2 linked regions of the Ancylothrix sp. D3o genome follow. The protein of the gene in region 1 interacts with the protein of each later gene in a pairwise test. Links are inferred from orthologs where the notes say so. Each region holds a gene or a part of one and is shown on either strand. Other genes may lie near its edges.

Region 1 (3,273 bases):
TGGGGCGGGCGGTGTTTCGGTTTTGGCCGCTTGAGCGTTTTGGGCCGGTGCGCTTTTAGGGGTTTCCACACTGGAAAATTTTAGCCAAAAGTTGGTACTGCATTAAAATAGGTTTAGGTAAGACAGGCGATTGGCGACTTTTTACTTAGTTGTTGAGTATAAGGTAATCGGGGCAATGGGATTTTTTGATTCGGAAATCGTTCAGCAAGAAGCTAAACAGTTATTTGAGGACTATCAAGCCCTAATTAAGTTAGGCGGTAGTTATGGTAAGTTTGACCGCGAAGGCAAAAAGCTTTTCATTGACCAAATGGAGGCGATGATGGATCGCTATCGCATTTTTATGAAACGCTTTGAACTTTCAGAAGATTTTATGGCACAAATGACAGTGGAGCAATTGAAGACTCAGCTAGGTCAGTTTGGCATGACTCCTCAACAAATGTTTGAGCAAATGAATTTTACCCTCGAAAGAATGAAGGCAGAGTTAGAGAAGCAAGCGTGACGAACAAAAATTTAGAAACCGGGTATCTGATTATAAACTTTTGAATGAAATCAAAAAGCTCTTAGAAACCCGGTTTCTCAGCCACAAAAACCCGGTTTTTTAGCCATCCAAAATCCTCCTTATTGGGGAGGCTCAAAATCAGAAGCGGGACGGAAATACTCCACCGGCGTGCCTTGCAATGCCTGAACCATAAAATCACGCCAAACCGGCGCCACAAAACCCCCACCCGTTGCCCCCGCCGCCAGCGGCGTATAATCATCATTGCCTATCCACAACGCCACAGATAACTGGGGTACATAACCCACAAACCAGATATCGCGTTCCGCAGAAGTCGTACCTGTTTTACCGGCAGCCGGCCTGCCAATCGCCGCCGAAGTAGCCGTCCCTTGGTTAATAACCCCCTGTAAAGCACTATTCAGAGAAGCCGAAGCCCAAGGATCAAGCACCAAACGCGGTTTCGGCGTATTATCTAGCAAAACCTGCCCCGTACTGTCTGTTACCTGCACAATAAACGTAGGTTCCGAATGCCAGCCATTATTAGCAAACGTCGCAAAAGCACCCGCCATTTCCATCGGCGTTAAATCAACCGCACCCAACGGCAAAGAAATCACCGGCTGCATTGGACTCTTAATCCCCAAAGTGCGGCAAATTTCAATCACCTTATTTAAACCAATTTCCTGCCCCAACTTAACAGCAGGAATATTTAAAGACACAGCCAAAGCTTGCCGAATTGACACAGCCCCAGAAAACCCACCACCATAGTTTCTTGGAGAATAACCGAAATCTCCATCAGGATAAGTCACCGGCGTATCCATCACAATTGAATCCGGGCCATATTTCCCTGAAGCAAACGCCGCATAATAAACAAACGGTTTAAAAGCAGACCCCGGTTGCCGCTGCGCTTGTACAGCCCGGTTATATTGACTTTTCTCAAAATCAACCCCACCCACCATAGCCTTAACATAATGGGTACGAGGGTCAACGGCCACTAAAGCCATTTGGTCATTACCAATTTGATATTTCAGGCGTTCGTAGGCTTCCTTAACGGTTCTTTCAGCCAAGCGCTGCATTTTTGTATCAATGGTAGTTTGAATACGCATCCCACCTTTGAGCACCGCATCCCGTCCGAAACGTTTGCTCAATTCCTGTACGACTGCATTGGTGACATAAGGAATCTTACTACCCGGAAACGACGTAATTTTACCGATTTTCAGAGGTTGTTTTTTGGCAGCATCAGCCTCTTCTGGCGTAATCCACTTAAGCTCTTTCATCCGGTTAAGGACAATCGCCTGCCGCTGTTTAGCAGTTTTATAATCAACAAACGGACTAAACTCTTCTGGCGCTTGCACCAAACCGGCCATCATTGCCGATTCTGCTAAATTTAACTGCGAAGCTGACTTATTAAAATAACTCCGAGACGCCGTTTCCACTCCATACAAGTTATGTCCCCAGTAAACTTGGTTGAGATATAACTCTAAAATTTGCTCTTTGCCAAAAATTTGCTCTAAACGAATGGCCATAACCGCCTCAGCAGCTTTTCGGCTAACTTTTTGGGCGGGAGACAAAAACAAGTTTTTGACTAACTGCATCGTCAGCGTAGAACCACCCTCAACGGTTCGGCCACTTTCCATATTCGCCACCATAGCCCGCAAAACGCCGCCGGGGTTAATACCGTGATGGCTGTAAAAATGGCTGTCTTCAATAGCTAAAATGGCTCGCTTGAGGTCAGGAGAAATTTTATTAAGGGGGACGACTTCTCGATTTGCCTCATCGTGGATACTCGTGAGGAGTGCGCCGTTGATGTCATATATGTGGGTAGTTTCTGTGGGCACATAGTTACGCAATACACGCACATCCGGTAAGTTGCGGAAACTGATCGCCAAGCCCACCAGCCCACCGGCCACCACCGAACTTGCCAACATGGTAATGCCTAAAAGTGTGCCGGCTGTTACCTTGCTGACTCCTTGGACAAACCCAAAGATCGGGGCTGTGTTTTTAACTCGTTCTTGTCTAATTGTGTTTGTTGACACGGCTTTTATCACATCCTCAACGAAAAAAAAGGCTTAATGGCTTCGCCAACTATTACGATACGAAACAAGGGTCTGCGGGTGGATTCCTTAAAAATTTTAGTTTGAGTGTGGCATCACCGCCACCCAAAAAACGGCTAATCCGCTGACTTTTAGTATTTTCACCACCCCCGCTCTTAGCCATCAGGACAGAACAAAAGTCTACTTGATAGCAGTCTCAGAGCAATAGGAGAGTTTTTTGAGATCATATAGATATTTCTCCAATTTTTGCATATAGTAATCTGGCTGTGAAATTTTTTACCGTTTAGGGAGCGCTCCCCCAGGGTTTTATAGCAGTCTGTGTAATCAAATTATGGTTTCTCAAACTATGGTTTTAACAACAATGTCCGAGCAATCGGTAGATTTTTCTTGGCTGCGTCGGGGTGTCAGTGAAATTTTCCCCGACCGGCCCGACTCTAGCGATTCTGACGAAAATCTCATCCAAAGGTTACTGAAATCTGACCGGCCTCTGCGGGTGAAACTTGGAATTGACCCGACGGGTAGTGAGATCCATTTAGGTCACAGTATCCCGGTGCGGAAGTTGCGAGCGTTTCAAGATGCCGGTCATACTGCCGTGCTAATCATAGGTGATTTTACCGCTCGCATTGGTGATCCGACAGGAAAATCTGAAGTCCGCCGCCAATTGACGGTCGAACAAGTTGCACAAAATGCGGCGACTTATATTGAGCAAGTTAAGCCTATTTTAGA
Region 2 (3,240 bases), on another replicon or contig:
GAATATCTCCAACTTGCCATCAAAGCCGCAGAATTTATCCTCAAAAATCAATTCATAGAAAATCGCTTTCACCGGCTCAACTATGACGGCGAAACTTCAATTTTAGCTCAATCAGAAGACTACGCTTTTTTCATCAAAGCTTTACTTGATATTCATCAAGCTTGTTTAATTTATCCCTCATTGGAGCCTAACCAATGGTTAGAAAACGCCCTCAAATTACAAGCCGAATTTGACGAATTTTTGTGGAGTTCTGAAAGTGGCGGTTATTACAATACAGCCAGTGATGCCAGTCAAGATTTATTAGTCCGAGAACGCAGTTATATAGACAATGCGACTCCTTCGGCAAATGGTATAGCTATTGCAAATTTAGTGCGTCTTACAGAACTCAGCGAGAACCTAGAATATCTGGCAAAAGCAGAAAAAACGTTAGAAGCTTTTAGCAGTGCTATGTTGCAAGCTTCCCAAGGTTGTCCGAGTTTATTTAGCGCCCTTGACTGGTATCAAAATCAAACTTTAATTCGCACAGGTTCGGAACAGATTGCTCAACTTATTAAGGAATACGGGCCGGCAGGAGTTTATAAAGTAGAAACAGGTTTGCCGGCGGGTAGTGTTGGATTGGTTTGTCAAGGTTTACGGTGTTTGGAACCGGCTACAACAATTGAGAAACTGTTACAGCAAATTCGGGAGAGTCAAAATTTAAGAAGAAATTAACCGCATCCTATAGCAGATAAACGCAGATAAATGCAGATAAATGCACAGCAGGTTTCTGGGTTTATCGGCGATTATTTTCTGGGGCTGTCGTAGGGGGGATTTTTTCAAGAGCGATTAAGGCTTCAATGACAGTTTTAACAATTGGTGCTCCTACCTCGCCGCCACTTCCCCCCACCGGCTCATCCACAATTGCTACTACTACATAACGGGGTGATTCTGCCGGCACTACAGCCCCAAAACTCACGATTTTGGCATAATCAGAATAGCCTCCAGAAGCGCTAGATTTTTGAGCGGTGCCGGTTTTGCCTGCAATGCGATAACCTTCAATTTGAGCGGCTTTGCCGGTGCCATCAGTTACTACTTTTTCCATCATGGCAAGAACCGCTTTCGTGGTACTAGGCGAGAAAATTTGCTCGGCTTCTTCTAATTTTGGCTGCCAATAATATTTGCCATTACTATCAGTCAAACCTTTGACAACATGGGGAGAAACTAATTTGCCACCATTGGCTAAAGCTCCATAAAATTCTACAAGTTGCAAAGGAGTAATTGCAAAACTTTGTCCAAACGCTGTAGTGGCTGCATTAACTTTGCCGGCCAAAAATTCTTTTTCACTCAAAATTTGACTTCGACCGGCAAAAGGTAAATCTGTTTTGAGAGTTGAACCTAATCCTAAACGTTCTAACCACTTATAAAACAAATCTTGTTTCAGCGAAAAAGCCACTTGTGCCGTGCCGACGTTATTAGAATATTGCATCACTTCCGTCAGAGAAATCGTACCGCGACCGGCTCCATCAGCGTTACCAATCGTCGCCCCATTCACATAAAGCTGTCCGCTGTCGTACACCACCGAATCAGGTTGAACCGTTCCTGCTTCCAGCGCTATCGCAATTGTCAAGGGTTTGAAAGTAGAACCGGGTTCATAAATATCAGAAACAGCCCAATTTTTAAAGCGAGACAAATCATATTTGAAATACTGATTCGGGTCGTAAGTTGGTTCGCAAACCAGCGCCAAAAGCGAACCATCTACAGCATCCATAACAATTACAGTCCCGCGTTTGGCTTTAAACTCTGTCATTTTTTCACTCAAAGCTCTGCGGACGGCTCGCTGTAACCGGCTATCAAGCGTCAATTGTAAACGCAACTCATCAATAGCCACAAAACCAGGACTGTGGGGGGGAACATTGCGCTCAAGCATTTGAGAAAAACTGTATTCAACACCGGCTTGAGGAAGATTTTCTGCATCCACATAGCCCACAACCTCAGCCGCAAGGTCTTCGTAGGGGTAGAGACGAGCATAACTTTCTAACAGTTCTAAACCATCGAGCCTGAGTTCAACAATTCGAGAGCGCACTTGTTCTGAGAGAAACTCAGAAACTTTGAGGCCGGTGTCTCCCTGAGAGAATAAATCGATTAATTCTGACTTTTTTCGCTGCAAAAGCGGCGCTAACTTTTCGGCTACCTCAACGGCTGGCTGGTTAAACATCACCGGGTGAGCATAGAGCGTATAAACGGGCCGGTCGATGGCTAAAAAATTACCTTGACGGTCAATAATAGGCCGTCGGGGGATCATGCGGGTAGGAGCGAGTTGTTGCTGAGCCATTGCTCGTGCACGCAGATCCGAGCCTTTAAAAATTTGTAGTTTAACTAAATTTAAGGTTAAACCTAGACTGCCTGCCAGCAAAACTCCCCACACCAATAACAATCTCCAGCGCCTACCGCGAGGCGACATCTCGATAGCCGGTGGAGAAGACGGCTTCTGAGGACGGCGGCGGCGTCTTCGGTTGAGCGGGGTTGGTTGGTTGGAGGGGATGCCGGTTTTGTCCTTTCTTGTTCGCTTAGCCTCGCGTAGGGGAGGCGAATTGTTGCTAACAACGCTCAAGCGCCGGTTATTTTTGCGACCTTTAAAAGCTTTTAATTTTGAGTTTGGGGGGTTGCTGGCATCCATTATTTCCTCGGCCTGTATTCTCGCAAACAATAACTCTTGTTGGGGTTTTATTTACTTACCCTTGTCAATCAACCCATCGGTGGTTTTTTGGAAAAAAAACGGCCAATTGCTGCTATTTATGTCCATTGGGCCACAAATGTTAGTAACCGAGAGGAGCGGGCTCGGTATCTTGGGGCATTACTGGGCGAGACTGGGCGGGGGTTGCTGGTTGAGTGCGCTGGGGGGCTGGTTCGAGAAACATAATTTGAGAGGAATTGGGTTGCACTAAACCGCTGCCCGGACGGTCGGCTAATTTGGCAATTTGATTTTTGAGGGTTTCATTGGCGGCGATCAATTGGCGCTCGTCGCGGCGCAAAGAGTTCAGTTTGCTCGATTCTTGTTGCCATTTTTCCTGGGAGTAGACGGTGAAGCCATAGACGCTTAAACAAGCCGCGACTAAAACCAAGGTTAATATCGATGAAGCTTGTTGAGCTTCTATCAAAGAACGCAACCACACCGGCATCTGTGTCGGCGAGGGCATCATTTGTACGGTTTGCTCGCCCCTGCTAACGGATGGTAGGGTTGTTTTTTTTCTATCTATGGGC

The links.
Region 2: the proteins of NG798_RS13100 (region 1) and NG798_RS07355 interact in binary tests that used the Escherichia coli proteins (3 or more experiments, as listed by UniProt). The link is inferred for Ancylothrix sp. D3o from one-to-one orthologs.

The regions. Positions count from the first base shown.
Region 1 is NZ_JAMXEX010000006.1:41,421-44,693, forward strand. Bases 75-3,023 are described here. They hold NG798_RS13100 (transglycosylase domain-containing protein), read right to left. Parts: upstream 2,530-3,023; coding sequence 619-2,529; downstream 75-618. Other genes in these bases: NG798_RS13095 (DUF1825 family protein), read left to right, coding at 176-499; tyrS (tyrosine--tRNA ligase), read left to right, coding at 2,879-3,023. Also shown: lepB (signal peptidase I), read left to right, coding at 1-59; more of tyrS, read left to right, coding at 3,024-3,273. UniProt on the Escherichia coli protein: Cell wall formation. Synthesis of cross-linked peptidoglycan from the lipid intermediates.
Region 2 is NZ_JAMXEX010000002.1:737,137-740,376, reverse strand. The notes cover bases 215-3,130. They hold NG798_RS07355 (penicillin-binding protein 2), read right to left. Parts: upstream 2,657-3,130; coding sequence 773-2,656; downstream 215-772. Other genes in these bases: NG798_RS07350 (hypothetical protein), read right to left, coding at 2,796-3,130; NG798_RS07360 (thioredoxin domain-containing protein), read left to right, coding at 215-711. In the rest of the region: more of NG798_RS07360, read left to right, coding at 1-214; more of NG798_RS07350, read right to left, coding at 3,131-3,240. UniProt on the Escherichia coli protein: Essential cell division protein that catalyzes cross-linking of the peptidoglycan cell wall at the division septum. Required for localization of FtsN.